2 regions of the Photorhabdus stackebrandtii genome follow, and region 1 is predicted to be linked to the other one. Evidence: predicted binding sites of a transcription regulator. Region 1 holds the regulator's gene; the other holds the start of a gene.

What was found. Region 1 encodes PhoB, which activates phosphate uptake and scavenging genes when phosphate is short. Its sites were predicted from a motif close to CTGTCATAAAACTGNCNNAT; they were not measured.
Region 2: pstS (phosphate ABC transporter substrate-binding protein PstS) is a predicted target of PhoB. The motif match lies at 7,846-7,865, and genes of this name have one in related genera.

Annotation. Positions count from the first base shown of each region.
Region 1 covers NZ_PUJV01000012.1:2,423-19,357, forward strand. Annotated here, with positions in the region: gene C5470_RS11860 (AAA family ATPase) at 945-4,631, opposite strand; gene sbcD (exonuclease subunit SbcD) at 4,628-5,863, opposite strand; gene phoB (phosphate regulon transcriptional regulator PhoB) at 6,125-6,814, shown strand; gene phoR (phosphate regulon sensor histidine kinase PhoR) at 6,838-8,175, shown strand; gene brnQ (branched-chain amino acid transport system II carrier protein) at 8,525-9,853, shown strand; gene ggt (gamma-glutamyltransferase) at 9,993-11,756, opposite strand; gene C5470_RS11890 (peroxiredoxin C) at 11,979-12,581, opposite strand; gene C5470_RS11895 (acyl carrier protein phosphodiesterase) at 12,739-13,359, opposite strand; gene queA (tRNA preQ1(34) S-adenosylmethionine ribosyltransferase-isomerase QueA) at 13,465-14,532, shown strand; gene tgt (tRNA guanosine(34) transglycosylase Tgt) at 14,593-15,717, shown strand; gene yajC (preprotein translocase subunit YajC) at 15,812-16,144, shown strand; gene secD (protein translocase subunit SecD) at 16,172-16,935, shown strand, end outside.
Region 2 covers NZ_PUJV01000010.1:71,320-88,254, reverse strand. Annotated here, with positions in the region: gene C5470_RS10860 (NCS2 family permease) at 1-158, opposite strand, end outside; gene C5470_RS10855 (amino acid ABC transporter permease) at 669-1,412, opposite strand; gene C5470_RS10850 (amino acid ABC transporter permease) at 1,414-2,151, opposite strand; gene C5470_RS10845 (ABC transporter substrate-binding protein) at 2,231-3,067, opposite strand; gene phoU (phosphate signaling complex protein PhoU) at 3,221-3,940, opposite strand; gene pstB (phosphate ABC transporter ATP-binding protein PstB) at 3,955-4,725, opposite strand; gene pstA (phosphate ABC transporter permease PstA) at 4,758-5,642, opposite strand; gene pstC (phosphate ABC transporter permease PstC) at 5,644-6,600, opposite strand; gene pstS (phosphate ABC transporter substrate-binding protein PstS) at 6,698-7,738, opposite strand; gene envZ (two-component system sensor histidine kinase EnvZ) at 7,951-9,282, opposite strand; gene ompR (osmolarity response regulator transcription factor OmpR) at 9,279-9,998, opposite strand; gene C5470_RS23625 (GreA/GreB family elongation factor) at 10,138-10,308, opposite strand; gene C5470_RS10800 (non-ribosomal peptide synthetase) at 10,949-16,935, shown strand, end outside.

The DNA.
Region 1 (16,935 bases):
ATGATTTTCGATTAAATGCGATTAACTTTTCTTCTGATAAAAAGTTGTATTTATTGAGTTAAATCCGCCTTGATATAAAGTCTTTAATATTTCTGTATTCTCGCTTTTAAATGATTATGGTAAGTTAGGTAAATGTAAAATAAGTGGAATATAGAATAGTTGATAAATGAATTAAATATATCAGGGTAAACAAAGTGGGATCCGGCCGAGCCAGTTCTGAGTTTTATGATGGGCAGGTTTTAAACTATTATTAAAAGTCATTATTTTAACTTATGGTTTTTATCGATATAAAGTTTTTACCGATTTTAACACCGGCTTATTATTAAATTTAATCATCATCGAATATCGTGTTTTACTTTTAACGAAAGCTAATCATACTCGTTTTTTATCTTTACTGATGCTGTTTTACTGGCAATCCAAAGCGATTTTCATTGGTCACCGACATTTATTTTTTCTTCATAAATCAGTAAGTAAATGGCTTGATGAGATAAAAATACCCCTTGTTGTTTTTTCGGATCATCATTACTCCTTTTTCAGTGCTTAAATCCTGCCAAATTAATCGTTTTATCCCTTTTTTTAATTGCGTTATTTTTAGGGTTTTCTCCGTAAAATAACCGGCGAGAAAACGTTTTAATACCTATCTGTTCGGATAATATTCTTTTACGTGTGGATTTCTTTTCAACTCGAGATTAATGGTTGATGGTTTTCGATTAAATGCGATTAACTTTTCTTCTGAAAAGTTGTATTTATTGAGTTAAATCTGCTTTGATATAAAATCTTTAATACTTCTGTATTCATGCTTTTAAATGATTATGGTAAGTTAGGTAAATGTAAAATAAGCGGAATATAGAATCGCTGATAAATAAATTAAACATGGCAGGGTAAACAAAGTGGAATCCTGCCATAGCGCTCTCATTTTGGTGATGGCTTTTTATTATTTTCCGCTATTGTTTGTTATAACGAAACTCAGGTGAGAGTTTACTTATTCCAAGTCCATTAATTTTTTTAACCTTAATCTGTACCGGGATCCGTTCTTTCATGGCTTCGACGTGGCTTATAACACCAATGGTTTTCCCAGAAGCATTCAGATGGTCCAGAGCGTCGAGTGCAATATCAAGAGTTTCTGGATCAAGTGTGCCAAAGCCTTCATCCAGGAACAGTGAATCAATACAGGTTTTATTGCTGACTAAGTCAGACAAAGCTAAAGCCAGAGCGAGGCTGACCAGAAAACTTTCACCACCGGAAAGCGTTTTGGTATCACGAATGGCATCGGCTTGCCAGGTATCAACGACTTGCAGTTCAAGACCATCGCTGTTTTTGCGTTGTAAATAATAGCGTCCGTGAAGTTTTCTCAGCCGTTGATTGGCAAGATGAACCAGATGATCCAATGTTAACCCTTGGGCAAAACGGCGGAATTTAGCGCCATCGGCTGAACCAATCAGATTATTCAGGTAACTCCAGTCATCATAATTTTGTTGGCAATGGCTGATTTCTTCCAGCAAGGATTTTTGCTGTTGGCGACGTACTGCGTCATTACCAAGCAGGTTTCTCAATTCTCCTTGTTGTAAGGTGTTTCTTTTTAGCTCATCAGTGATGTTTTCCAACTGTTCAGTCAGTTGTGGTTTTGTATATTGAGTAAGTAACTCAGGGCGATTTTTCAGATGTTGTTGCAGGGCTTCTGCTGCTTTTTGACACAAGGCTTTGACCTGTATCTGTTGTTGTTCGAGCTGTTCTTTGAGTTGTTGCAACGCTTTACGTTGCTCTGGTGATAATAGGGCGGCTTCAAAGGTACTCTGATCGGCAAATATGCTTTTTGCTAACGCAGAGTTGAAATTCTGTTCTGCCAGCTGTTTTTGTTGTTCAGCTTGTTTGCTGTTTTTTTCTGTCTCATGAATTGCGCCGGTAAGCTGGTTGATACTGGATTGTGCCTGTTGCAGAGATGACAGTATCTGTTTGTACTCTTCTTCCAACTGCTGAGATTGTTGCTGTAATGCCTGAGTAATTTTCGCGACCAACTGTTCACCAAATAGTTTTTGGCGCTGCTGTTGCGTATCTGCGAGTTGCTGTTTCTGTTGTTGTTCTTTTTGATTAAATACGTTTAAACGGGATGCATATTCTTCTTTTTGTTTACTCAGTGATTCAATCTGGTTTTGAACGATGGCTTGTTCTTTTTGAATCTGTTGCCAATTTTCACGGCAGTTTTGATATACCTGCCACTCATTTCTACGTTGTTGCAGCCAGTTTTCAGCATCATTCAGGATCGGCAGTGATAAATCATATTCCTGTAATTCAGAAGTCATTTTTTCGATAATATCAGCCAGCTTACTCTGTTGTTGCTGTATCTCTGGTTGCAGTTCAGACAGGTGTTTTTTCAGGGCATTGTATTGTTGTTTACTCAGTTCAATGCCTTGCTCAATTTTTTTAATCTGTTCTGTATGTACTGTTAGCGCTTTTTCTGTTTTTTGATGTTCTTTTTCTGCCAGTTCGAACTCGGCTAATTGGGCCAGACAAAGCTGATAAGCCGATTGGTTCTGTTGTACAAATGCTTCAAGCGCCGGTTTATCTGAAGGAGAAATTTCAGTTTGTAATGTTTCGCAAGTTTGCTGCCATTGTTGAATTAATGAATTCAATTGTGGTTCAGCATCAGTGATTTCTTGCGAAATATGGTTGTATTGTTGCTGTTGAAACTCGTTTTTATTAAATAACGATATTCTGGTAGCTTGTAGTTCTTCAAATTCTTGACGCAAATCTTTTAGCCGTTGTTCTGATTTTGGCAATTCAATCTTTTGATAAGCCTGAATAGCAGGGTGATGTTCAGAACCGCAAAGTGGACAAGGAACACCTTCTTTGAGTTGTGCGCGTTCTTTTTCCAGGCTGGCGATTTTTTGTTCTAACTGAATGCGTTGAGAAAGATCTGCTAAATGTTGCTGTTTGTCTGAGAGTTGTTTATCAATAGTTTCAATTTGAACAGGAAGTTCCTTTAATAATTTTTCCGGTTGTTGTAAACGAACACGATTACTGGCAATCGTGGTTTGTAATTGCAGGATCTGCGGCGACAGTATTTCCAGTCTATGTTGCAGTGGCAGTTGTTCCTGATATTTAGTTAATTGTTTTTGTAATCTTTCCGGCGAATATTGTTTTTGCAGATTAAGAAATTGTTGCTCTGCTTGTTCAAACGCCAGTTTCAGCGGTTGGTTATGTTCAATCTGTTGTTTTAGGCCTGCTTCTTGTTTATTCAGGTCATCATTAAGTTGGGTGATTTCGGCGTTGAGCTTGTCAATTTTCTGATTTTGGTGATCAATCTGTTGTTGTTGCTCTTGCCACCAAGAGAATCGGTGTTGCCAGAAAGCAATTTTTTCACCGAAATATTGATGGTAAGTCTGCTGTTCGAAATAGTTTTCCAGTTGTTTTCTTTGACTGGTTAATGATAGGGCGTGTTGGTTTGCCGCGTCATATTGCTGCTCATTGTTTTCAAACGTTGTTTTCTGTTCGCTGATTTGTTGCTGAGTAAGATTAAGATCTTTAATCTGACCATCAATCTGCTGATCCAATGGGATCACCTGTTCTGATATCAGTTTTTCTTGTTGTTGCCGGTGTTGTTGATGTGCTTCTCTGGCAGAGTCTGCATTAGTCACTTTTTGTTGTATCGGTGTGAGTGTTTGCTGCTGCTGTTGAAATTGCTGGCGCATATCTTCCAACTGCTTACTGATTCTCTGATGCTCATGTAGAGTTCGGTTCTTTTCATCCAATAATGGACGAAGTATTTCTGCTGGTTCGCTGTTGGTCAGTTTTTGCAGTTGCGGCTCTGCATGGGTAAACGTGTTTTTTGCTTGTTGCAAAGCAGCATGATTTTCAGTAGCAACTTGTTGAAGTTCTTCCTCACGGATCAACCATTGATCCGAATGTTGCAGGGTTTTTATCTGCTGATTCAGTCGTGATTCAGAATCAACGAGTTGTTGCTGTTGCTCGAGATATTGTTGATGCTGCTCTTCCGTTAGCAAATCAATAGCAAAGCTTTTGGCTTGCAGAATACCCAGTTCTGACTGGGCTTCTTTATGTTGCTGGTAAATTTGCTGGGATAAAGTACCGTAAATTTCAGTACCGGTTAATTCTTCTAATAAATCAGCCCGTTCATTGGGTTGGGCATTGAGGAAAGCAGCGAAGTCGCCTTGGGATAACAGCATGGATTTGGTGAAACGACCGTAATCCAATCCGGTAATTTCGATAATTTTCTCTTTCTTATCCTGGATCTTATCTGCCAGAATTTTGCCGTTGCTGCTGAATGCGAGTTCCACTTTCGGGGCTTGCAGATTGCCGTCCGGCTGGTTGCGCGCTCGCCGTTGGCTCCAGAAAGCGCGGTAAGCGACACCTTTCACTTCAAACTCAACCTCAGCCAGGGATTCTGCTGTGTGGCGGGTCATCAGCTCATTTTGTGATGCCGAAACTGTCAATCGCGGTGTTTCGTGATAAAGAGCAAGGCAGATGGCATCCAATAATGTGGTTTTACCCGCACCGGTAGGGCCGGTTATTGCGAACAGACCACTGCTGGCAAACGGTTCTGTTGTGAAATCAATTTTCCATTCACCTTGTAATGAATTAATGTTTTTCAGCCGCAGACTCAGAATTTTCATGCCTGTTCCTCCTTGTTTTTATCCTGATAGAGATTATTCAGTGTTTGTTCGAAAAGGGTGGTCAGACGTTTTTTGTGTTCTTCATCTTCAAGTTCTGATTGCTCAAGCCGCCGGGTAAAAACCTCATTAACGCTGAGTTCTGTCAGGGTTTCTCTGTTTTCTTGTACCTGCATATTGTGCCGTTGTGTTTTACTACGCCGCAGCAGAATGACTTCGACAGGAAGTTTTGTAACCATTGATTGAATTCTTTTTTGGATATCGTGGAGGTAATCTTGTGTGGCAACTTCAATATCCAGCCAGACGGGTCGCTCACCTTTATAGTCATTAAACGTTTGTAACTGTTGTTCAATTTGTTGCAGATTACCCCTGATAAGTTGTATAGGCTGATATTGAGGAATGGGTAAAAGTTTAATGGATTCCAATTTGTCTTGGGTAAATTCCACTAAACAGACACTTTTCTCCTGCCCGACTTCATCAAAACTGAGTGGTATGGGGGAACCGCTGTAGCGAATATGTTCAGATTTGGCGACGAGTTGCGGCCGGTGAATATGCCCAAGTGCAATATAGTCCGCCGGTGGGAAAGCTTGCGCTGGGAAGGCATCAAGTGTACCAATATAAATATCCCGGACTGAATCTGTGGCAGAGGCGCCAACGGTGGTTAGATGCCCGGTGGCAATAACAGGTAAGGGTAAATTCAACTCATCACGTAATTTACATGCTTGCTGATAGAGTCGATCATAGTGTTCTGCAATCGCTTCCTGTAATGCCAGTTGTTTTTGTTCTCCTGACTGGCCCGACTGGCTGGTCATAATATCTCTTGGTCGCAGAAAAGGGATTGCACAGAGGATGGCGCCGATATTGCCTTCTTTGGTATTGAGCACTTTTATTTGTTTTTGTGGATCTTCGTCAGCATTCGCAATGACGGTGGTATTCAGGCAGGAAAGCAGTTCCTTTGATTCATTCAACGTTGCCACGGAATCATGATTACCACCCAAGATAATTAACTGACAGCGAGTAGGTTGCAGTTCAACAACAAAGCGATTATATAACTCGCGGGCGTAACTGGGCGGCGAGCCGGTATCAAATACATCTCCGGTAACAATTAATGCATCGACCTGGTAATTTTCAACCTGTTTAATCAGCCAACGCAGAAAATGTTGATGTTCAGCAGCCCGGCTTTTTGTGAAAAAATATTGACCAAGATGCCAGTCCGAAGTGTGAATAATACGCATAGTGCCACCGCAATGGGTTAAAGTGAATGTTGATTATAATGGCTATATTCTGGATGTCGCTTGTAAATCCGCTTTCGTGAATATATTTCCGAGTTGCCTCGCATTCATAATGAAATATGACAGTTGTTTAAATTAATTATTGCGAAACAGTTTGCAGGTGAAGGATAACCGAGGCAGGATTTCATAAATCTGTCATAAAGCTGACGCATAATGCTTTTCAAACTCAGTCGCGTTTTTCTCAATATATTAACAGGATTAACCATGACAAGACGTATTCTGGTCGTTGAAGATGAAGCTCCAATTCGTGAGATGGTCTGTTTTGTACTGGAAAAAAATGGCTATCAGCCGGTAGAGGCGGAGGATTATGATTCCGCCTTGGCATGTTTATCTGAACCCTATCCTGATTTGGTGTTACTGGATTGGATGATCCCCGGTGGTTCCGGTTTGCAGATAATCAAGCAAATGAAACGGGATAATAATGTCCGTGATATTCCGGTGATGATGCTGACGGCACGTGGTGAAGAGGAAGATCGGGTTCGTGGCCTCGAAGTCGGGGCAGATGACTATATAACCAAGCCTTTTTCTCCTAAGGAACTGGTTGCCAGAGTCAAAGCGGTATTGCGGCGTATTTCGCCTATGGTGATGGAAGATATCATTGAAATGGATGGCTTGATTTTGGATGCCACTTCTCATCGCGTGACCAGCCAGGATCTGGCTCTGGATATGGGACCGACCGAATTTAAATTACTTCATTTCTTTATGACTCATCCTGAGCGGGTCTACAGCCGTGAACAGTTGCTCAATTATGTTTGGGGAGCCAATGTTTATGTCGAAGACAGAACTGTCGATGTCCATATTCGCCGTTTACGTAAAGTATTAGAGATTGGTGGTCATGATAAAATGGTGCAGACCGTTCGTGGTACTGGTTATCGTTTTTCTACCCGTTACTGAGTTTGCGCACCGGAGAACCTGATGTGTTAGAACGTTTATCTTGGAAAAAACTGGTTTCAGAACTGTTTCTTTTTTGCTTGCCTGCATTAATTCTGTCGATGTTTGTTGGTCATTTATCCTGGTGTTTGTTTGCTGCGGTATTTTTGGCGCTGATATGGCATGGCTATAATTTGCTGAAACTTTCGGATTGGTTATGGTTAGATCGCAGTATGTTGCCACCGCCGGGAAGAGGCGGGTGGGAGCCCATTTTCTACGGCATTTACCAGATGCAGCAACGGAACCGGAAACGGCGTCGTGAACTGGCGCTATTGATCAAACGGTTTCGTAGTGGTGCTGAGTTATTGCCAGATGCTATTGTTATGATGACAACCGAGGGTAATATTTTCTGGTGTAACCGTTTGGCCCAGTATTTATTGGGGTTCCGTTGGCCTGAGGATAATGGTCAACCTATTTTTAATTTACTTCGCTATCCTGATTTTAATCGGTATATGCTCTCCAGGGATTTTGCACGCCCGTTATCAATAGAATTAAATAATGGTTTTACTGTTGAGTTTCGGGTTATGCCGTACTCTGAGGATCAACTATTAATGGTTGCCAGGGATGTGACACAGAAACGGGCCCTGGAAAATGCCCGCCGTGACTTTTTTGCGAATGTCAGCCATGAAATGCGTACCCCTTTAACTGTATTGCAGGGTTATCTGGAAGTTATGCAGGATCAGGAGGTGTCTGGTTCGCTGAGTAATAAGGCACTGAATACGATGCAGGAGCAAACCCGGAGGATGGATAGTCTGGTGAAGCAATTGTTGCAGCTTTCCAAAATCGAAGCTGCTCCTCAGATTGATATAAATGAAATAGTTGATGTGCCTCTGATGCTTAAGGTATTGCGTCAGGAAGCCGCTGCGCTTGGTAATGAATGTTATAAAATTAATTTTGATATTGGTGAACAACTGAAAGTTTTCGGCAATGAAGAGCAGCTTCGTAGTGCAATGTCTAATCTGGTTTATAACGCGGTTAATCATACCCCGAAAGGCACGCAGATTGATGTCAGTTGGAAAAAGAACTCCCACGGTGCCGAGTTTATCGTGAAAGATAATGGACCAGGTATCAGTGCAGAACATTTACCCCGTTTGACCGAACGTTTCTATCGGGTAGATAAAGCACGCTCCAGACAAACGGGTGGAAGCGGCCTTGGCCTTGCTATTGTTAAACATGCCTTACATCATCATCATTCCCACCTTGAAATCGCCAGTGAAATAGGACAAGGAACAACTTTTAATTTTACTTTACCGTCAAGATTGATTGTACCGGATAGAATAACCAGTAAAAGAGATAAGAATAGTTTGATTAAAAGTAATAATTAATCTTCGCAATTAATTATTAGCTTTACAGGTTAAAAAAAACGCAAATCATATAGTGTGTATTCAATGATAGCTAACAGCAATCACTAGTTTTGAAAAAGAGTGCAGTATATAACTCTGCATTTTGGTTTATCTATTGCCTTCTGGTACTATAAAAGTTTTACTTGTGGGCAGTTGCTGGCGATTCTATCTATGATAACCATAATAATTCTGTATTGGACAGATATCAGTGAGTATCATTTTGATAATAAATCGTTAAATTAGGGTTCGATATTGCCAATGTGGGGTTAACTATTGGTAGTATTTATATTATTCAAGCCATTAAAATGGTAATAAAACATTAATAATCATTATGACACATCGTTTATCATCTAAGGATATTTTGGCATTAGGGTTTATGACCTTTGCCCTGTTTGTCGGGGCGGGAAATATTATTTTTCCTCCTATGGTGGGATTACAATCGGGTGAATATGTTTGGGTGGCTGCGTTAGGCTTTCTAGTCACTGCGGTTGGTTTACCAGTAATTACAATTATCGCGTTGGCAAAAGTAGGCGGTGGTATTGAAGAGCTGAGTTCACCTATTGGTAAGGCTGCGGGTTTGCTGCTTGCGGCGGTTTGTTATCTGGCTGTTGGCCCTTTATTTGCAATTCCACGTACGGCAACGGTTTCTTTTGAAGTGGGTATTGCTCCCCTTGCCGGTTCAGGTCAATTACCGCTCTTTATTTACAGTCTGATTTATTTTGCCCTGGTGATTGCTGTCTCGCTGTACCCTGGTCGTTTACTTGATACTGTTGGGCATGTGCTGGCGCCTATTAAGATGCTGGCGTTAGGTATACTGGGTGTTGCCGCTTTACTTTGGCCCGCAGGTACCTCAATGCCTGCAATTGATGCTTATCAGCAAATCCCATTCTCCAGTGGTTTCGTTAATGGTTATCTGACGATGGATACCTTGGGCGCTATGGTATTTGGTATTGTTATCGTTAATGCGGCGCGTTCAAGAGGTGTTGCTTCATCGTCATTGTTGACCCGTTATGCAATGTGGGCTGGGATGATTGCCGGGCTTGGTCTGGTGCTGGTTTATCTGTCTCTGTTCAAATTGGGTTCTGGCAGTGGATCACTAATTCCTCATGCGGAAAATGGCGCTGTAATTTTGCATGCCTATGTTCAGCATACTTTTGGTGGTGTTGGCACTCTTTTCCTTGCTGCGTTGATTTTTATTGCCTGTATGGTAACTGCGGTTGGATTGACTTGTGCGTGTGCTGAGTTTTTCAGCCGTTATCTGCCTTTGTCTTATAGTTCATTGGTTCTGATCCTTGGTTTGTTCTCCATGCTGACGTCTAACCTTGGTTTGAGTCATTTGATCAATATTTCTATTCCGGTGCTGACTGCGATTTATCCACCTTGTATCGTTTTGATTGTTCTGAGTTTTACTCTGCGCTGGTGGAATAATTTCAGTCGTATTTTGGCTTCGGCTATGTTGATCAGTCTGCTGTTTGGTATTTTAGATGCTATCAAGTCATCAGAAACTCTGGTGTATTTATTACCAAACTGGGCAACTCGTTTACCATTGGCCGATCAAGGATTGGCTTGGTTAGCACCATCTCTGCTGGTTCTGGTTGTGTTTGGTGCTTATGATCGAATTTGGGGACGTCCTAATACACGAGAAAGTCAAAGTCATTAGTAATGGCGGTCTGTTTATTTGACTGTTCGTCATTGCCAGATGGTTAGAGAAAGCGCGGAATGGAGTGTCTGAGAAAGGTATTCCATCCCGCTATTTTGGCCTTCTTTTATATATTGCTGGCTTCCTGAACTATCTATTATTAGTAACCAATGGCAGCGCCTGCCGGGCGTCGAACATCATTGGCGCCGTAGAAATAGTTTTCACGAACTTGACCAGATACGGCAGCATCATTACCCGAATGGCCTGCATTTGAAACGCCAGCGGCTTTTGGTAAACCAACCATAATTAACTCGGCTGCTCCCCACGGTGTTTGTTCCACCATCTTATATCCCATTTTTTCCAGTAAATTCAGTGAGTCTTTAGAAACACCACGTTGTTCATAATAAACTTCATCTGGTAACCATTGGTGATGAATACGGGGGCTATTGACTGCTTCCTGAGGAGGCATACCGTGATCAATGATGTTTAAGGCCGTTTGCAGAGTGATAGAGATAATACGGGAGCCACCGGGTGAGCCCAGAACAAGGAATATCTTATTGTCTTTAGTGACGAGTGTCGGGCTCATTGATGATAGTGGACGCTTACCGGGGGCAATAGAGTTAGTCGCACCTTGAACGAGTCCATACAGATTCTTTTCCCCAATTTTTGTTGTGAAATCATCCATTTCATCATTAAGGAAGAAACCGGTTCCAGGTGCGATAACGACAGCACCAAAAAGCCCATTGATTGTATAAGTGGTTGAAACTGCATTACCTTCTTTATCGACAATAGAATAGTGTGTGGTTTCTGGTTTCTCGTGTGGTTCAATACCCGGCTGAACATTTTCTGATGATGTTGCTTCCCCTGGTTTTATTTTTTTACGCAGAGATTCGGCATAGCTCTTACTCAGTAAACGATCGATTGGGTTTTTGACAAATTCCGGATCGCCAAGGTGAGTATTTCTATCCATATAGGCATGACGCATTGCTTCTGTCAGTGTGTGAATGTAATCAGCAGAGTTGAACCCCATCTCTTTTAGGTTGTAGCCTTCCAGAATATTCAGGGTTTCACACATTGTTACCCCTCCTGAACTGGGTGGCGGTGAAGAGATAAATTTATAACCGCGATAGCTACAGGTGACGGGGGTTGTTTCTGAGATCTTATAATTGGCAAAATCGGCTTCGGTAATAATGCCGCCTGATTTTTTAGCTGCTTCTGCGACTCGTTTAGGAATATCTCCATGATAGAACGCTTCTTGTCCTTTTTTGGCAATTAATTCCAGTGTATTTGCCAGATCGGCTTGTATCAACTTGTCGCCCGGTTGATAAGGGGAACCATCTTTACGCAGGAAAATGCGGGCTACTTCTGGATCGTTGCGGAAACGTTTGATTGATGTGTCCAGAATGTCTGTGTCTGCACGGGTCAGTATATAACCTTCACGTGCCAGTTTAATTGCTGGCGCCATGACCTGTTTACGGCTCAATTTGCCATATTTTTTTAGGGCACTGTCCAGTCCCATCACGGTTCCGGGCACTCCGGCAGCTCGGTAGCCATATAAACTGGCGCCTTTAATAATGTTGCCTTCTTTATCCAGATACATATTGGCACTTGCCCCATTTGGCGCAGTTTCGCGGAAGTTAATAAAAGTATCTGTGCCATCGGCCAGATGAATTGTCATAAAGCCGCCGCCGCCGATATTGCCGCAGCATGGGTTTACAACGGCCTGGGCATAGCCAACAGCAACAGCTGCATCAATAGCATTTCCACCTATTTTGAGGATATCTACACCAACTTGTGAAGCAAGATGTTGGGCCGAGACAACCATGCCATTCTTAGCTTCAACGGCGGGTTCTGAAGCGGCATAAAGATGAGAAGAGATGAGTAAGGATATTATTGCCAGTGGTGTTTTCCATGTTTTTAACATGTTGTGAACTCCTGTCGTTTTGCGGGGTGATTTTTATAAAGTGGAAGTGCTTGTTTTATTTACACGAATTTTAATGTTAACCAATTGTAAATTTAATTATAAGAGGTGATAGTTATTGGTAAGGTTTATTTTTTGTGCGTGAGGTTGCAAAACGAGGAATTTTAGCGATAAAAAAACCAGTTGGCAGAAACCAACTGGTCTGAATATGGGTAACGTTTCAGGTTACAGTTTAGATGCGTTCTGAGACAGGTATTTAGCTACGCCGTCTGGGGATGCGCCCATACCTTCTTTGCCTTTTTCCCACTGCGCAGGGCATACATCGCCGTGCTCTTCGTGGAATTGCAGTGCGTCAACCATACGCAGCATTTCGTCAATGTTACGACCCAGTGGCAGATCGTTAACAACCTGGTGACGAACAATGCCGTTTTTATCGATCAAGAAAGAACCGCGCAGAGCTACACCCGCATCTGGGTGCTCAATGCCGTATGCTCTTTGAATTTCACGTTTAGTATCGGCAACCATTGCATATTTAACTTCGCCAATACCACCGTTATCAATAGGAGTTTTACGCCATGCGTTGTGGACAAATTCAGAGTCGAAAGAAACACCGACAACTTCAACGCCGCGTTTTTTGAACTCTTCGTAGCGGTGGTCGAATGCGATCAGCTCAGAAGGGCATACGAAAGTGAAGTCCATTGGCCAGAAGAAGATAACGGCAGGTTTACCGTTCAGGTGTTTTTTCAGGTTGAAATTCCCAACTATTTCGCCGTTGCCAAGGACAGCTGCTGCTGTAAAGTCAGGGGCTTGACGAGTTACCAGAACCATGAGTTACTCCTGTAGTTTTAACTGGGGTTTATGTGAAAATTGGATGTAGAATAAGGAATTAGCGTACATCAATAAAGGGTAAAATACTAATTTTTGCAATAGATTTTACCTATCAATACCTTATTTTTATTTTCTTTACTGTAACGCTTTACCTGCGTTAATTGGGTAAGGTTTCCAGTTTCATTTGGGAAAGGTTATAAAAATCTTTATTTTCCGCTTTTTCCATCATGTAGGGATAAAATTGCCAGAATAATGCTTCAAGGTCAGAATAATGTTGTTCTATATCCTGAAATGATCCCGATAAAGCAGATAATCTGGGATGTCTTCGGGCCATACCATTTAATACATTTGAGATAAATGTAAGATCCGCATAGCGGATCAACCAATTTTGTGACCATAAAAACGCATTCATTTCCTGAAATTTTTCGGGAGTTTTATAAAGGTGGGGTTCTATCTGATTGCGGGCACGGTGAATAAATGCCGGTAATGAGTAAGCGGGAACCAGTTTATCCCAATATCGGGAAAGGAAGTGATCCCAAATAATATCTAATGTAATTGGCGCAACTCGTCGATATTGGTCACTGAACAGGTGACGAGCTTGAGTAACCAACGGGTGGGTATCTGTTAATACATCAACCCGTCGATGCATGCGAATGCCTGCAACTACGTCAGCGCTGTATTGCCCCTCTGGATTACCGCGAACAAAATCCGCCATCAGGTTCCCTAACAGGGAGCTTTCAGCCAGAGTAGCTAAATGAAGGTGAGCGAGAAAATTCATCCGGCGATTATAATATAAATCAGCGAAGTTATGTGCTTATTTGTTGCACCCTTAGAGCTGCGGCACTAGACTAGTCCGCCTGTTTTTTCTGAATGATTAAATACAATGCGAGTTTCCGATTTTACTTTTGAACTTCCTGACGAAATGATTGCTCATTACCCTCAAGAGCAACGCAGTGGTTGCCGTCTGCTTTCCCTTGATGGTGAAACAGGGGCGTTAACGCATGGTGTTTTTACGGATGTTCTTGATAAGCTGAATGCCGGAGATTTGTTGGTTTTCAATAATACCCGAGTCATACCCGCGCGTATTTTTGGCCGGAAAGCCACCGGCGGTAAACTGGAAGTTCTGGTTGAGCGGGTGTTGGATGATAAGCGAGTACTTGCACATGTGCGCGCTTCCAAAGCGCCAAAAGTGGGCTCAGAGCTGTTGCTAGGTGACTGTGAGAACGTTAAAGCGACGATGCTGGCCCGCCATGACACGCTGTTCGAAATACGTTTTGATGATCCGCGTGATGTGCTGTCCATTCTGGATGATGTCGGCCATATGCCTTTGCCGCCTTATATTGATCGTCCTGATGAAGAGGCGGACCGCGAGCTGTATCAAACGGTATACAGTGAACGCCCAGGCGCAGTAGCCGCGCCAACGGCGGGTCTCCATTTTGATGAGCCATTATTGGAAGCCCTGCGTGAAAAAGGGGTGGCAATGGTTTTTGTTACCTTGCATGTAGGGGCCGGTACTTTCCAGCCAGTGCGTGTGGAAACCATTGAAGACCATATTATGCATGCTGAATATGCTGAAGTGCCGCAGGATGTGGTTGATGCTGTCCTGGCATGTAAGGCCCGGGGTAATAAGGTTGTCGCTGTCGGAACAACGTCAGTCCGCTCGTTGGAAAGCGCAGCAAGAGCTTGCCAGGATGGGTTAATTGCGCCATTTTTTAATGATACGCAGATTTTTATCTATCCGGGTTTTGAATATCAGGTTGTTGATGCGCTGATTACCAATTTCCATTTGCCGGAATCGACACTTATTATGCTGGTTTCTGCATTTGCTGGTTATAAAAATACTATGAGCGCTTATAAAGAGGCGGTGGCAGAAAAATACCGTTTCTTTAGTTACGGTGATGCCATGTTTATTCGCCGTAATCCTTTGGCTTGCAAGGAAAAAGTTTCTTAATTTATTGTAATTAATGTATGAAATCAGCATCAGACTGTTTATCTGGTGCCTGGAGGTTAAGTGAAATTTGAATTACAAACTACTGATGGTAAAGCTCGGCGCGGCCGTCTGGTTTTTGAACGTGGCGTTGTGGAAACGCCGGCATTTATGCCTGTGGGGACTTACGGCACAGTAAAAGGCATGACACCGGAAGAAGTGAAAGAAACCGGGGCGCAAATTCTGCTTGGTAATACTTTCCACTTGTGGCTGCGTCCAGGGCAGGAAATCATGAAACTTCATGGTGACTTGCATGGATTTATGCAATGGCATGGCCCAATTTTGACGGATTCAGGCGGTTTTCAGGTATTCAGTCTTGGCGCGATGCGTAAGATCAAAGAGGAAGGTGTACACTTCCGCAACCCAATTAACGGTACGCCTGTTTTCCTTAGCCCGGAAAAATCAATGGAAATCCAGTATGACTTGGGTTCTGATATTGTGATGATTTTTGATGAATGTACGCCATATCCTGCTGATTGGGATTATGCGAAACGTTCGATGGAGATGTCCTTGCGCTGGGCAGCTCGCAGTCGTCAGCGTTTTGATGAATTACAGAATAAAAATGCTTTGTTTGGTATTATTCAAGGGAGCATTTACGAAGATTTACGTGATATCTCAGTAAAAGGTCTGGTAGAGATTGGTTTTGATGGGTACGCTGTAGGCGGTCTGGCGGTTGGGGAGCCTAAAGAAGATATGCACCGTATTCTTGAACATGTCTGCCCGCAAATCCCGCAGGACAAACCGCGTTATCTGATGGGGGTGGGAAAGCCAGAAGATTTGGTGGAGGGGGTTCGTCGTGGCATTGATATGTTCGATTGTGTAATGCCAACCCGTAATGCCCGTAATGGTCATCTTTTTGTCACCGAGGGTGTCATTAAGATCCGTAATGCTAAACATAAAGAAGATATTTCACCGTTGGATGAGCAATGTGACTGCTATACTTGCCAAAATTATAGTCGGGCGTATTTGCATCATCTTGATCGTTGTAACGAAATTCTCGGTGCAAGGCTGAATACTATCCATAATTTGCGGTATTATCAGCGTCTAATGGCTGGGATCCGTAAAGCCATCGAAGAAGGTAATCTTGAACAATTTGTTGAAGATTTTTATCAGCGGATTGGTAAACCCGTTCCGCTATTAAATATTTGACTTAATTGGTGATTGACTGACCTCAGTGTGTATAGCATATTGCGGTTGTTTTTTTGATTACTATCGATTTTGATAACAATGAGGGAAAAGTTTAATGAGTATTATTTCTGAAGCAACGGCATCTGCTGGCGCACCGGCGGCTCAGGGAAGTCCATATTCTCTGATCATCATGCTGGTTGTTTTCGGTCTGATCTTCTACTTCATGATCCTGCGTCCACAACAGAAACGTACGAAAGAACATAAAAAACTGATGGATTCTATTTCCAAAGGTGATGAGGTTCTGACCAATGGTGGTTTGATTGGTCGTGTAACTAAAGTTGCTGATACGGGTTATGTTGTTTTAGCACTGAATGACACCACTGAGGTGACTATTAAACGTGATTTCGTCGCTGCCGTTTTACCGAAAGGTACAATGAAGGCTCTGTAATTTCTGATTTTCCCGAAGGGAACTGCCGTGCTAAACCGTTATCCTTTGTGGAAGTATCTGATGCTGATCGCTGCGATCCTCATCGGTTTGCTTTATGCACTTCCCAACCTTTATGGTGAGGATCCGGCTGTACAAATCACTGGCGCGCGAGGCATTGCCGCCAGTGAGCAAACGCTGGACCAAGTCCGTAATGTTTTAGAGAAAGATCAAATCACGAGTAAATCTATTGCGCTGGAAAATGGTGTAATTCTTGCTCGTTTCAATAATTCTGATATTCAGCTTCGTGCCCGTGAAGCCCTGATGTCTGCATTAGGCGATCAGTATGTGGTGGCATTGAATCTGGCGCCAGCAACACCAACCTGGCTGGGTAAGATTGGCGCAGAGCCAATGAAACTGGGTCTTGATCTGCGTGGTGGTGTGCACTTCCTGATGGAAGTGGATATGGAAACCGCATTAGGCAAACTGCAAGAGCAGAATATTGATGGCCTGCGTACTGATTTACGTGAAAAAGGTATTCCTTATTCCACTGTCCGCAAAATTGATAATTACGGTGTAGAGCTCCGCTTCCGTGATGAAAAAGCCCGTTCTGATGCGGAGAGCTATCTTACCAATCGTCACCGTGATTTAGTGTTCAGTGTTGGAGCTAATAATACCCTGAAAGCGGTGATGAGTGATGAACGTCAACGTGAAGCCCGTTCTTATGCGGTACAGCAAAATATTACCATTCTGCGTAACCGCGTTAACCAACTGGGGGTGGCCGAACCGTTAGTTCAGCGTCAAGGTGCTGACCG
Region 2 (16,935 bases), on a different contig from region 1:
ACCGACAGAATTTGCGGGTTAACAAAGACAATGTAAACCATAGTTAAAAACGTGGTCAGCCCGGCAATCACCTCAGTCCGCACCGTCGTTTTGTGTTCTTGCAATTTGAACACACGTTCAAGTAAGCCCTGAGCGTTTTCAGCGCTGGGAATCATCATACTCATAAGTTATTTGTTCCAAAAAAATTGCGAAATTTTCGACTTATCGTATAACAAACAGGCAAGAAGAGTCATATAAATCTGGCAAAAAAGGAAACGATTGCTACGCCGATAATCAATCAGTTACACAACACTATGATTATTGAGGAAATATGAGAAATAATCCTGAAACAGGCTTTTAACCACAGACAATAAAAGTCTATTAAAATATCGAATACTTTTGTAATCCAGAAGGTGTAAATCTAATAAGCAACAATAAATATCAGATTTATTATAATATTTTATAAGTTAATCACCAACATATTATCTGAAAAGATTATTTATTCTGTTATTTCAACGACTTTCTATTATTTCCATAGAACCACTTATTTATTTAAAATTATTGTCTATATTTCAAGGTGAAAATATATTTTTATCATATAAAATCAGGAAAAATAAATTAATATTAAAAATCCCCCTATAATTAAAATAGGGAGATTATACCGTAAGTAAAAATAATTAAATAAAAAATTAACACTGAGGAGCCAAGATTAATTTTTCTTTCCGCCAAAAACGGAAAATAGATATTTTTCTACGTTGCAGAGAAAAACGGCGAACAATATAGTTTGCTGTCAATTCCAGTGTCAAACACATCACAAAATAAATCAACGCGACAAATAAAAAGACTTCTGTCGGATACACCATACTGCGGTTATTAACCTGAGTTGCCAAGAATGACAGTTCTGCCACGCCAACAATATAAGCCAGGGAAGTGTCTTTTATCAGAGCGATCCATTGATTAATAAAAGAAGGTACCATCATACGTAATGCCTGTGGCAAAACAATGTACCAAAGTACCTGCCAACGGTTAAAACCTAATGATAACCCTGCCTGCCACTGACCCGCACCAATCGCAATAATTCCCGCTTTCACCCCATGAGCCAGATAAGCGGAGGTGATCAACGCCAGAGCACAAACCACTGTAGTAATTTCAGGAATTTCCATACCAAGCATCACAGGCAGCAGAAAGTAAGTCCAGAAAATCAGCATAATGACGGGAATTGCACGGAAAAAACCCAATACTGCGGCTAACAGGTTAACCCAGAAGCCTTTCAGCATTGCCAAAGCAACGCCTGCAACTGTACCTAATACAATAGAAATCGCACCCGCCATCAGGCTAATAACTAATGTCAACGCTGCGCCTTCAAGAGGGCCATCAGGAAAGGTTCCTAATAGTAGGTAGCGCCAGTTTTCTGCAATAACTGAAAAATCCATTTTAATATCCTCTTGCTATAGCTTGTTGTTGACGCCATTGTCCCCAACCTTCCATGACCGCAATCGTGGCGATATACAGCACCGTCGCAACACCGAATGCTTCAAATGTCCTCAGTGTTTCGGTTTCCACCTGACGAGAAGCGTATGACAGTTCAGCCACACCAATCGCCATTGTCAGCGACGAGTTTTTCACAATATTCATATACTGTCCCAGTAATGGCGGCATTGCTATCTTCAATGCCTGCGGCAGTACGACATATCGCATTGCCTGCCAACCAGTCAGTCCCAATGCATGAGCCGCATATTTTTGCCCACGCCCTACGCCCTGAATACCTGCCCGTAATTCTTCCGCGACAAAGGGGGCTGTATAGAGGGTCAAGCCGATAAATCCAGCCAGAAATTCGAACGAAGGCCATACCAATGATAGACCTAACAGATTGATTTCATGAGGTGTATTCAACCAGAACATTACCTCTTGCGGCAGTATTTGCCCTGATGCAAAGTACCAGAAAAACAATTGCACCAGCAGAGGCGTATTACGAAATAGGGTGGTGTAAGCCGTTACCGGCCAACGGAGAATTTTTAGTTGGCTGTCACGGGCAACAGCCAGAACAAAGCCCAGCAACGTGGAAGCCACAACGGTACAAGCGGATATCCATAGCGTAATCAGGAAACCCTGCCAAAGCCACGCCAGATATTGGGGAGCAAGCAAGTGTTCTGTAACAAATAACTCAAACATATCTTACGATTACCAAACATTACCAATGGTAAAACCCTGCAACACAAGGCGCGGGGCTGATTACCGAAGTTTTAACTTATCAGGACTTAGCTTGCTGCTCCAAAGGCGCAAACTTAAAGTCACCTCGCGGCTGAGACGACTTGGTCTCCGGGCCAAACCAGCGGTTATAAATTTTCTCTGCTTCACCCTCTTTTTCCAATTTCAGCAGCGTTTGGTTCACCGCTTCAACTAAGCGCTCTTCCCCTTTTGACGCAGCCACGGCCTGATATTCACGGGTGATGCTGAAAGGAGAGATCTCAAACTCCGCTTTTTGTGCTGCCGGTACGTTAGCCAGCAGACCGACCAGTTTAGCGTCATCCTGAGTGATTGCTTGTACATTGCCGTTACGCAGCGCAGCAAATGCCAGAGGCGTATCGTCATAAGAGATGACTTTTGCTGTCGGATAATGCTCACGCAGAGTGATTTCCTGTACCGTTCCCTTATCAGCACCGATACGTAAGTTTTTAATGTCATCCGGAGATTTCAGAACGCCTTTACGGGCAATAAATTTTTGCCCGGTGGCAAAATAAGGGATTGAAAAATCGACTTGTTTAGCACGCTCATCCGTTACCGTAAAATTGGCAGCAATCAGATCAATTTTCTTTGATGCCAGCAGTGGCAAACGGTTTGCCGGGTTAGTTGGACGCAGTTCCAGTTTAACACCCAGATCATTAGCAATCGCGTTTGCGATATCCACATCATAACCCGCCAGTTTTTTGGTTTGCAGGTCAATAAAACCAAACGGCGGATTACTGTCAAAAACAGCGATCCGCACTGTGCCGGCTTTTTTAATATCATCCAGTTTATCGGCCTTCGCAACACCAGTAACCAGTGCTAACCCAGCTAGCAACGCCGTAACAAGAACACGGGATTTCATTGAAAACTCCTGACGGTAATTAAATGTTTATTAATCACCACAAGCTATCAATTTCACTATAGTGCAGGAAATAATATAAAAAACTATATTTATAACTATTAAGAATTATAAGATAAAACAGTGCCGGCAAAAAACGCCAGCATTGTCAGCAAGTTACTTGTTATCTTTAGTCAGCAACCTTTCCAGCTCATCACCACCTACATGCCGGAAATCCTGCCCTTTGACATAGTAGAAAATAAATTCACAGATGTTTTGGCAACGGTCGCCAATCCGTTCAATAGAACGTGCACAGAGCAGGACAGTCAGCACACTTGGGATGGTTCTGGGATCTTCCATCATATAAGTCATGAGTTGGCGGACAATGCCTTCATATTCTTTATCCACCTTTTTATCTTCGTGATAGATACGAATAGCTTCTTCCAGATCCATGCGAGCAAAAGCATCTAAAACATCATGCAGCATCTGGATGGTATGGCGACCAAGCGATTCCAAACTCACCAACAGTGGCTGATGCTGATATGAGAATTTCTCAAGTGCCGTCTGGCAAATTTTCTTTGCCACATCTCCGATTCTTTCCAGTTCAGCAATGGTTTTCGAGATTGACATAATCAGCCGCAGATCACTGGCCGTCGGCTGGCGCTTGGCAATGATACGAACACATGCTTCATCAATAGCGACTTCCATCATATTGACTTTATGATCGTCCTCAATCACTTCACGAGCCAGCTCTGCATCCTGATTATGCATCGAGGTAATCGCCTTAGAGAGCTGTTCTTCCACCAGCCCACCCATCACCATCAGTTCAGTACGGATATGCTCCAGTTCAGCATTAAACTGACCAGAAATATGTTTATTGAGATTCAGATTGTCCATGTTACGCCCCGTAATCAACCATAACGACCGGTAATATAGTCTTCAGTTTGTTTCATTTTTGGTGTGGTAAACAATGTGTCTGTGTCACTGAATTCAATCAATTCTCCAAGGTACATAAACGCGGTATGATCTGAGCAACGCGCGGCCTGCTGCATATTGTGAGTCACAATCACCACGGTATATTCAGATTTCAATTCGCTGATCAGCTCCTCAATACGACCGGTAGAAATCGGATCAAGTGCAGAGCAAGGCTCATCCAATAATAGAACGTCCGGACGGATCGCAATTCCACGGGCAATACATAAACGCTGCTGCTGACCACCAGACAGACTGTATCCGCTCTGATGCAGTTTATCCCGGGTTTCATTCCATAATGCAGCTTTGGTTAAAGCCCACTGAATACGTTCATCCATTTCTGCTCTTGAGAGTTTCTCAAACAGACGGACACCAAACGCGATATTGTCGTAAATAGACATCGGGAATGGCGTCGGCTTCTGGAATACCATTCCCACTTTGGCACGCAGCAACGCCACATCCTGTTTATCAGTCAGAATATTATTGCCATCCAGCAAAATTTCTCCCTCTGCCCGCTGCTCACCATACAATTCATACATTTTATTGAAAGTCCGTAGCAACGTAGACTTACCGCAACCAGACGGACCGATAAAAGCCGTTACTTTATTCTTTTCAATATTCAACGTAATGTTTTTCAGCGCGTGAAATTTGCCGTAATAAAAGTTCAGATCACGTACCTGAATTTTACTGCCAGCGATATCATTAGCCATGTTCATTTACTTCTCTCTGTTGAAAATATCAGTCAGTGCTTTTTCTTAGCAAACAGCACACGCGCTACAATGTTAATCAGCAATACACACAGGGTTATCAATAATACGCCTGCCCACGCCAGTTGCTGCCATTCAGAAAATGGACTCATCGCAAATTTAAAAATAGTGACCGGCAAGTTGGCGATTGGCTGACTCAAATCAGTACTCCAGAACTGATTTGAGAGAGAGGTGAACAGCAACGGCGCTGTCTCCCCGGCAATTCGGGCAATTGCCAGCAACACACCAGTGATAATGCCAGATACTGAGGCTTTCAGCGTGATGGCCGAAATCATCTTCCATTTAGGTGTTCCCAAGGCATAGGCTGCTTCACGTAAGCTATCAGGAACCAGTTTCAGCATGTTCTCAGTGGTTCTGATGACAATCGGCACTTGCAACAACGCTAAGGCGATCACCCCAGCCCAACCGGAAAAGTGCTGCATTTTCGTTACAACGACAGTGTAAACAAACAAGCCGACGACAATAGAAGGCGCTGACAGCAAGATATCGTTGATAAAGCGGATCACCTCTGCCAACCATGAACGGCGGCCATACTCAGCCAGATAGATACCCGCCATGATCCCCAGCGGAGTACCGATAATCGTCGCCCATAAAATCAACAAGCCACTCCCCACAATGGCATTTGCCAGGCCACCACCTTCGGTATTCGGTGGCGGTGTCATTTCCGTGAACAACGCCAACGACATACCATCGACGCCTTTGGTGATGGTGGAGAACAGAATCCACACCAGCCAGAACAGACCAAACAACATGGTCGCCATTGATAATAGCAGAGCGAAGCGATTTTTCTGACGGCGCCATGCCTGTTTACGGCTACGCGCCTTTGCATCAATCGGCTTTTGCCCATCCATTGTTGCCATATCAACGCCCCTCATTCTTCGCCAGACGCATGATCATTAATTTTGACAACGCCAGCACAATAAAGGTGATCACAAACAGAACCAGACCAAGCTCCATTAATGCCGAGGTATGTAAGCCAGATTCAGATTCAGCGAATTCGTTCGCCAGCGCAGAAGTAATACTGTTACCCGGCATAAACAGTGAGAAACTGTCAAGCTGGTAAGTATTACCGATGATAAAAGTCACTGCCATTGTCTCCCCCAGCGCCCGGCCAAGGCCCAGCATGACACCACCAATCACACCATTGCGGGTGTAAGGCAACACAATGTGCCAGATAACTTCCCAGGTAGTACAACCGATGCCATAAGCGGATTCTTTCATCATCACCGGGGTTTGTTCGAATACATCACGCATAACCGAGGCGATATAAGGAATAATCATGATAGCGAGAATGACACCTGCCGCCAGAATGCCGATGCCAAAGGCAGGACCGGAGAACAGTTCACCCACAATTGGCATACCGGAAAGGACATTGCCAACTGGCTGCTGGAAATAGGTGGCAAACAGAGGTGCAAACACAAATAATCCCCACATTCCATAAACAATACTTGGAATCGCGGCCAGCAACTCAATTGCTACACCAAGCGGGCGTTTCAGCCAGTTAGGTGCCAGTTCCGTCAGGAACAGTGCAATCCCGAAACTGACAGGCACCGCAATGATCAGGGCAATCAACGAAGTGACCAACGTACCGTAAATAGGCACCAATGCACCAAATTGTTCTGCCGGGGCATCCCACTCTTTATGCCAGAGGAAAGAGATGCCGAACTGCTGGATACTAGGCCAGGAGGCAATAATCAATGAGATAATGATGCCTCCCAGCAAAAACAAAGTCATCAGCGCAGCTAGCCGAACCAGTGCGCTGAAAATAATATCGCCGTTTTTACTGGGTGCTTTTATTGCCGTTTTTTGTTCGGCCATAGAGCTTATTCTCATCCGGGTAAATTCCCCCTTTAACGGGGGAGAAATCAAAACTACAAATTTAATCGATACTTCAAACCGTTGCCATCAACACGATTTAATACAGAATCTTACCGCTGCTATCCTTTACATGGGTTTTCCAGGCCGCACGAACTTGCTCAACCACTTCTTTGGGCAGGGTTGCATAATCCAGATCATTCGCCTGCTTACCACCTTTCTCGTAAGCCCAGTCAAAGAATTTCAGTATTTCTGCCCCTTTGACGGCGTCTTTCTGCTGTTTGTGAACCAGAATAAATGTAGTGGAAGTAATCGGCCACGCGTTTTCACCTTGCTGGTGTGTCAAATCCTGAGCAAAGGTTTTGTGCCATTCCGCTTTCTTCGCGGCGGCGCTGAAACTCTCTTCCGTCGGGCTGATAACGTTGCCATCTGCGGATATCAGTTTGGTATAAGCCAGATGGTTCTGTTTAGCGTAAGCATATTCAACATAACCAATGGAACCCGTCAGGCGCTGAACGAATGCAGCAATGCCATCATTGCCTTTACCACCTAAACCAACAGGCCAGCTTACTGTGGAACCTGCGCCGACTTTTTCTTTCCACTCGCTATTCACTTTAGAGAGATAACGGGTAAACACAAAAGAGGTACCGGAGCCATCCGCACGACGTACCACTGCAATATCCTGCTCCGGCAGTTTTACCCCCGGATTCAATTTAGTAATCGCCGGATCATTCCACTTTTTCACTTTACCTAAATAAATATCACCCAACGTTTTACCATCCAGTGTTAATTCACCGGATTTAATACCTGGGATATTAACCGCCAGCACGACCCCGCCGATGACCGTCGGGAATTGAAACAAACCATCAGCCGCTAATTTTTCATCAGATAAGGGCGCATCGGAAGCACCGAAATCAACGGTATTTGCCAGAATTTGTTTTACGCCACCGGAAGAACCGATGCCTTGATAATTGACTTTATTACCTGTCTCTTTTTGATAAGAATCTGCCCACTTGGCATACACCGGAGCGGGAAATGTCGCACCTGCCCCCGTCAAGCTGGAAGCAGCGAATACAGGTAGGGTTATCAGAGAAAACGTCGCTGCCATTATGCCGGCTACAGTGGTACGCGTCAGTTTCATAATCCCTCCTAATGGGATATTGAGAATCAACAAAGAAATGTGTTCGTCAGATTAAAAAAGGTGCAGAAGGGAAAATAGGTCAGTTTAGTTACAGCAAAATGTCTTAATTATGACATTTTTATGACAGCGCAATGCAAATTCAGCCTGATGCTGACATAAAACTGTCATCTCCAAAGGCCATGAAATTGAAGCTGGAGATTGTCATCAGGCCATTAAAAATTATCTTCCACAACAGGAATACAAGCACGAATAGATAATCCACCTCTGGTGCTGGTACCAATTTCAATTTTCCCGTCATGAGCATCAATAATTCGCTGAACAATAGCCAAACCTAACCCCGTCCCACTGTTGCTACGCGCCCTTTCACCCCGAACAAATGGCTGAAATAACCGTGGCAAATCTTCCGGCTTAATTCCTGCGCCATCGTCCTCTACCTGAAACCAAGCAAACTCATCGGTCTGACCACTACTGACTTTAATCCAGCCATTACCATAACGATTGGCATTAACCAGCATATTAGCCAATGCCCGTTTAATAGAAATCGGATTCGCGTTAACGGTTATTGGGGGCAGAGACAGATTATTTTCAATATCCTGCTCATAGCCATTTTCTGCGGAAATAACCTCTTTGAGAATAGAATTAAGTTCACAGAATTCCATTGGCATTTCCTGCCCGGTACGAAGATAATCAATAAATTGCGCAATGATGGCATTGCATTCTTCAATATCTTTATTGATAGACTCAGACAAATAAGCATCTTCCTTATTCATCATTTCTGTTGCCAACCGGATACGTGTCAGTGGAGTTCGTAAATCATGGCTTACCCCAGCAATTAATATCGTCCGGTCACTTTCCAATGACTTTATTCCTGCGGACATTTGGTTAAATGCACGAATAGAAGCACGAACTTCCGGAGAACCCGCTTCCCGCACCGTGGGCATCATAATCCCTTTACCCGCCTGTCTGGCAGCATACTCCATTTCCAGCAAAGGCCGGTTTTGAAAACGGATATAAAGCCAGATACAACCAAACGTCAGTAATAGAATTGCCAATGTATAACGGAAAATAGGTGAAAATTGATTTTGCTCGATTTCAGTCAGAGGAACCCTGACCCAAATATCGGGGGCCAAATAAGAATTAAGCCAAAGTATAGGGCTCTCTTTATTGATTTCCAGGCGAAGATCAGCGTTGCCACCAAGGTATTGACTCATCTTCTCACTCAGGAAATCATAATGCCTGGCCCAACGTAAACCTTGTCTCTCTGCATCAGACTCAGAATACAGCGCAATACCCAACTCCTGATAAATCTCCCGGCGCACTACCGGTGAGATAACCAGAAAAGATCCATCTTCCAGCTTCAATTTTTCAGCCATTAAAGTACGAACTTCATACGCTAACACTTTATTGAACTGCTGCAAGCTTGGCATGATAACGAAATTCACAACGATCAGGTAACTGGTGACCAGACTGATAAACAGCATAGCCACGACCAGGAATAAAGTACGGGTAAAAGTGCTGCGAGGGGAGAATCTCAATCGCTTCATACACGGCTTCCATCAGGCACAAAAACATAACCCAGCCCCCAGATGGTCCGGATATAGCGCGGGTGTGCAGGATCTTCTTCAATCACACGGCGCAGACGTGAAACCAAAACATCAATAGATCGCTTCATGGTGCTGTATTCCCGGCCGTGGGCTAAGCTCATCAGCTTATTACGGGACAGCGGCACACCAGGATAAGAAACCAACACTTTCAGTACGGCAAACTCACCACTGGTCAGCACTATATGTTCATCTCCCTGAAACATTTCCCGGGTACTCAGATTAAGACTGAACTTACCAAAATTAATAATTGCATCATCCTCAGCAGGTATGCCCAGTAATTTATTCGCCTGACGGCGTAATACCGCCCGGATACGCGCCAATAACTCACGAGGATTAAATGGCTTAGGAATATAATCATCAGCACCAATCTCCAGCCCAACAATACGGTCTACTTCTTCCCCTCTTGCCGTCACCATAATAATCGGCACCGGATTATTTTGTTTTCTCAGTCTTTGACAAACAGAAAGCCCATCTTCACCAGGTAACATTAAATCCAATACAATTAAGCTAACAGATTCCCGTGTTAATAAGCGGTCCATCTGCTCCGCATTAGCAGCACTACGTACCTGAAAACCTTGCTCTGTCAGATAACGCTCTAATAACATTCGTAAGCGCATGTCATCATCCACCACAAGGATTTTGTTACCTTCTTGCATTATTGAACTCCAAATAAATACTACATGCTTTGCTAAATTTATCATTATGAAGAAGATTAAACCAAAGATAGAAGCCAGATATATATATTTTAAGATAATTTCTATAGGACTTATTTTCGTACGTTATTAATCTAAATGATTAATTCAGTGGTAAACCACTGACTGGCAAAATCCTGTAATTAGCTGTTATACATTGATTTTTTACGATAATTTCGTCACCGACTGGTTTATTCATCAATATCCTGGCTACCGGGGAATTAACCGAAATCCACCAGATAACTGCACCAAATTCATCAGACAGGCTAAACAAACAATGCTTTCCGCTTCATATCATCTTCCCATCTGATCCCCGCGCTAGCATAAACCTTTTCTTCCTGACGAGGATCTGAATCGATCATTTTCAATACATCCCAATGCTTGGACAAAAAACTACCCGGATAGGTTTCTATTAATCTTTTCTTACCATAATAAACAATTTAGTTCGCTTTTTCTCCGATTGAACCCTCTGGCCTGTTTTTCATTATCAATAAAGCAGGAAGCGCGTCACATTTTCTGTCATGCAACCAATACAATGCTTCAATGCTGAATGGATACTCACTTTTTCGCAGGCAATGGCTAAAGAAACGACGATGATCTTGCCTCCCAAATGTAACTCATGCGCTGACCTTGCAAAATGGGAAGGATTTATTAACTCACAATTTTCCGAGCAAAAATTTTACTCTTTAGCGGTTAAAAAACTTAAATATAATTTACAATTTATGTCACAGATGACAAATTATGTCTATTATTAATAAATATGAAAAATAATACATGACTCACCCAACCAGAATCAAAAATATGATTATTTTTATAATAAATCAATTAGTTATGTCATTTCTTTGCTTGACAATGAAAAGTCGACATAATTGCAATGACATAGAGTGTTCCTTTTCGTCTCCAAGGATTACGATATGAAACAATTACAAAATTTAATATCTCTTACTCCGTATCAACAAGATATCTTTTTTGAAAATCAGCGCAATCCACAAAGTGCTCAATACACTTTGGCACATATACGGTATCTTTCCGGGGATATTAATCTTGATAAGCTCGTTATGGCGGTAAATAATGTTCTTAATCAGGAAATCATCGGCAAAATACAAATTTTAGAAGAAAATGAGTTATTAACCCAGCGTATCAATCATTGTATGGCTGAGGTTAAAGTTGAGATAATCAACAACGAATATTTACAATCACAATCTCAAACTAGTGAAGACTTTATTTCGGCATGGCCGGCTAAAGTCTTCAGTTTAACCGGTGTTCCTCTGTTAGAAGTCGCCATTGTCACCCTGAACCAGGCTAATTATGTTGCCCTTTTGTTACGTACCCATCATATTGTTTGCGATGGTTGGGGGATAAATTTACTCAGCACCAAAATCCTCCAGCAATATCAGAGTTCAAAACCCGTCCCAGAATATGTTAACACGCAAAAAGAGTATCTGGAGGCTATTACCCGCTCGATAGAACATCTAAAACATCATTCTATGGTGAATGATGTCTCTGCGTTGGCGAAAACTATCGAGGGAGTTGAACCCGTTTTATTTACCCGTAAGAAATCAACCGAAAATACCCAATTTATAAAACAGCAGATGACATTAACCCGTTCTCAGGTTGAAAGTGCATTAGCAACTGGAATGTCCCCCTTTCTAGTTATGACCACAGCACTGGCTATTTTATTAGCTCGGATACACAACAATTCTCATATCACTATCGGCACCCCACTATTTAACCGTCAGGAAAGTAATATCAATATCATTGGTGAATGGGCCAATACGCTGCCAATTTCCGTGACAGTTGACTCCGAGATGAGCTTGCGGGTATTAGCACAGCAAATTAAGAAAAAAATCAAATTCCTGAAACGATATGAACATGTTCCTCTGAGCCAACTAATAAAAACACGCAATAGAGCCGGCAATATTTCCCGCCAGCTATTTGATGTCATAGTTTCCTATATTCAGTTACAGAAGATTCCTGCGTTCGAAGAGATTGAGTACCATGTAAATGCTTACGCCAATGGTCATGAAACAGATGTTTTAGCCATTTATATGATGACCAACGGTGATAACAATGATGTCGCTATCAATTTCTGGGGTGCCGCTGATGTTTTCAATACTGACTATTCATTTGAACAGTTTATCGCATCACTCTCACAAATAATTTTACAAATCATCACAGCACCGGACAGTTGGATTTCACATATTGATATCTCTCCGACAGAGGAGCAACAACAACTGCAATTCTTTGAACAGGGGCCGAACATCTCTTTCTCTGATAGAGAAACCATTTCTACCTTATTTGAAAAACAGGCTGCTTTACATCCTGGAGCCATTGCCATTAAGTCGGCAAAACACGTGGCACAATCCTGGAGTTATCAACAACTACGGACTCATACCGATAGTATTGCATCCATGCTGGTCGGGCATGGAGTGCAATCCGGGGATGTTGTTGCCGTTATGATGGAACGTAGCGAGGAAATGTTAGCTTCCATTTTTGCCACCCTGAAAGTGGGGGCAACTTACCTGCCCATTGATATTTCTTATCCTGCTGAAAGAATAGAATATATTCTGCAAGATAGTGGCGTTTTCGTTATTCTGACAGAATACCCAATCAATGAAACACTCGCTGAACACTATCAAGTGCTAAACAGCCGGGATGCATCTCATACCGTAACATTACCATTACGTAATCGTTCTGGCCCCAATTCATTGGCTTATATCATTTATACCTCAGGTTCCACCGGGTGGCCGAAAGGTGTAATGATTGAACACAGATCAGTCGTTAACCGGTTGGAATGGATGCAGGAGAAATATCCGTTAAATGAAACCGATGTTATTTTGCAAAAAACACCTATCTCGTTTGACGTTTCCATATGGGAATTATTCTGGTGGTCAATGACTGGCGCCTCTGTCGCTTTGTTGCCACCCGGAGCACAAAAAGATCCTTTAGAGATCATTAAAGCGATTAAAGAATATGATGTAACGACAGTGCACTTTGTTCCTTCAATGCTGCTTCCTTTCCTGAATGTACTGGAAAGGCAACCTGAGTTGATCCGCCAAATTGGCAGTCTACGCAGAATTTTCACCAGCGGCGAAACATTATCCCCCGCCCGGGTAAATCAATTTAAGAAGATCTTTACACAGTTTGGCAAAGACGTGCCGCTATTAGTTAATCTATACGGACCCACCGAAGCAACAGTCGATGTTTCCTACTATGAGATCTTTCCTGATTCAACAGAAGACATTACCCGAGTGCCAATTGGTTATCCTATCAATAATACCGCGCTGCGTATTATGTCGCTTCACAACACCCGGCAGCCAATTGGTGTAGCAGGGGAATTACAAATTGGTGGCGTGGGTCTGGCTCGTGGATATCTTAACAAGCCTGAATTAACTGATGAGAAGTTTATCCGTGACATATCCGGTTTAACAACAGAGCGTTGGTACCGCACCGGGGACCTGGCCAGATGGTTGCCTGATGGCAGCATCGAATATCTTGGACGTATTGATAATCAGGTAAAAATCCGTGGAAACAGGATCGAGTTGGGCGAAATCCAGAACACGCTGGAGAGAATGTCGGGCATTACCAGTGCAGAAGTCCTTCCTGAGCATGATGAGCAACGTGGCACCTATCTTTGCGCCTATTATGTCGCCAGTAAAAATTATACCGCAGATACGCTGCGTGACCGTCTGTTAGACTCCTTACCTGAATTTATGGTACCGGCAAAATTTATTGCTGTACCCTTTATTCCTCTGACACCGAATGGTAAGGCGGATCGCAATGCGCTGAGTCAGCTAACACAGGATAAAGTTCTTGAGGCGGCACATATGCCCTCAACCGAACTTGAAAAAACCTTGGTTAAAATATGGCAAAGCGTTCTGAACATCAGCAATGTTGGTATTAGAGATAGTTTCTACGCTATCGGTGGTGATTCAATCCTGATGCTGAAAATCCGTTCCGAAGCTGAAAAAGCAGGCATCAAAGTCACTCTGTCGCAGTTGACGCAATACCTGACCATTTCTGAGTTGAGCCATCAGGTTGAACTCTCACAACCTATCGCAGACACGTTGGATCTGTTGCCATTTGCCCTGATTGATGAAGCTGAAAAGGCCAGATTATCTGGTTTTGTGGATGCCTATCCGGCGACACAGCTGCAACTGGGTTTGATCTATCATAGCCAGCAGGCCAATGATTCAGCAAAGTACAAAGATGTTTTCCGCTATACCCTTCAAGCTAAATGGGAACCCAATCACTTCAGGAAAAGTGCAGCGGGATTGATTCAAAGGCACCCAGCTCTGCGTTCACACTTTAATCTGGCTGACTTTAAAGAACCTCTGCAAATTGTGAATGAATATGAATCTATTGATATTGATTCAGTTGTTGTAATTACTGATCTCAGTACAATTGATATTATTCACGCTGAATATCAAATTATCCAATATATGTATCAGCAGACACGCCATCATTATCTCTTCAATCATGCACCACTATTTAGCATCAGATTATTTAAAACAACAGAAGCTCTTGAACTCATTCTGAGTTTTCACCATGCAATCCTGGATGGCAGCAGTGTGGCTAATCTGATACGCGAATTACTACATCACTACATCGATAGTGATGGAAATGGTATGACTGATATCCATCTGCCGTCACCCGCATTGTCTGTACGGAATGAATTACTATCGCTAACATCCGTAAAGGACAGAACTTATTGGCAGAATGAGCTTTCTGGATTATCCCGGACACAGGTTACGGGCTATAGACTCTATGATGTTCCATCTGATGAAGTATTGATATCGAAATCAATATCACTACCTGGTGATATAGAAGAACGGCTAAAAGACTGGGTACAACAAAAACGTGTATCAACTAAGTCCGTATTTTTCGCTGCACATTGCGCCACAATTGCCTTATTTGCTGAACAGGATGAAATTGCTACGGGCTTAATCACTCATAGTCGGCCTGAGGCACAGAACTCAGAATATTTATTGGGGTTATTCCTTAATACATTACCGGTTCGTTTTTCAGCAACAGGTAAAACCTGGATAGAATGTGTCAATGACGTCTTTATCACAGAGCAACGTCATTCGCCACATAGAAAATACCCACTCAATGCTATCCAGCAAGCGGCGGGCGATGGAGCAAAAATCAGCACTGCTTTTAACTATGTCTATTTCCATGCATTAGTAGAAGTCTTTAATTCTCCCGATTTGCGTTTGATTTCATTCACACCCTGGGAAGAAACCCATTTTGAAATCCTGGTCAACGTTATGACGGATTTTGCTACCGGCCGTAACGTATTACGTTGTGACTTTGATGGTACAGTGTTCTCATCGGTTCAGGCTGATATGTTTATTGATGCCTACTTAACCATTCTCAGAAATATTGTCAACCGCAGTGACGAAAAAGCCTCACTTAGCACCATACCCAAAGTACCCACTCATGCTATTACTCCCTCTTCAACTTTCACATCTGTTATTGATGCTATCAACTGGGCTGCCAGCCAGCATAAGTCAGCAATCGCGCTGAAATATGGCAATGAAAAATGGCGATTTGATGAACTTTGGCATAAGTCGGCACTTATCGCTGATGCTTTAGTAAAACAGGGCGTTCGCGCAGAAACGCCAATAGGAATTGCGTTGAAGCGCTCACCGGAATTGATTGCAACATTGATCGGTGTATTACGTGCAGGAGGGATCTGTTTTCCGCTGGATTTAAGTTATCCAGCCCAACGCATTGAAGCAATGATTGGGCAGGTAAAACCATTGATCATTATTACCAATACAGAGCAGCAGCCAACAAGCCCTCTACTTTCCTCTACGCCATTAATTGATGTGAATGAGTTGCTTCAAGGGCCAGATTCATTAATACAACCGACTGCCGTTACTATTGCTCCTGAGCAGATAGCCTATTTACTCTTCACTTCCGGCTCTACCGGTATACCAAAAGGCGTTGCCATGCCGCATCGAAGTCTGGCTAATTTAGTGAAATGGCAAAACACAACAACCAGTGGAATCCGGGCATCATCGACACTGCAATATGCACCACTGAGTTTTGATGTTTCGTTCCAGGAAATTTTCTCCACATTAGCCTCAGGCGGAACATTACATCTTGTCAGAGATGAGCAGCGCAAAGATCCGGCTAACCTGCTCCGATTGCTTCATCAGCACCAAATCGAGCGCATTTATCTGCCTTATGTTGTTCTGCAACAATTGGCAGAAACAGCGGATACATTGAATATTTACCCCGAAAAACTAAAAGTAGTCATTTCATCAGGAGAGCAGTTACGCGTTACGGATGAAATCAGGAAGTTTATTGGCAAACTCGAAGATGGGCTCCTTGAAAACCAATACGGACCAACAGAAACGCACGTTGTTACCTCATTTACCATGAGCGGTCATACTGAAACTTTCCCGGCATTGCCGCCTATCGGAACCGCGATTGACAATGTTAACGTGTTGATCCTGGATGATAAACTACAGGAAGTGTTACCTGGAGTACGTGGTGAGATTTATGTTAGTGGCTCCTCATTAGCCCTGGGATATTACAATCAACCGGAACTGAGCGCTGAACGTTTTATTACACTCACAAACTCCCCAAGGAAATGGTATCGCACCGGTGATCTGGGCATCAAATTGAATAATGGTGTGATATTGTGCCTGGGACGTAAAGACTCCCAAGTTAAGGTACGTGGTTACCGGGTCGAACTGGCCGAAGTGGAACTCGCTATTGCCAGTACACCAGGTGCAGATAAATTCATCAAAGACGTCGCCGTTGTTGTTCAGCAACGTAATATCAATGACCGTTTCCTGGTAGCATTTCTGGTGGGAGAAAAGAGTGACAATATAGTTGATAAGGTATCTGAACATCTGCTCGCCACTCTGCCGCAATATATGATCCC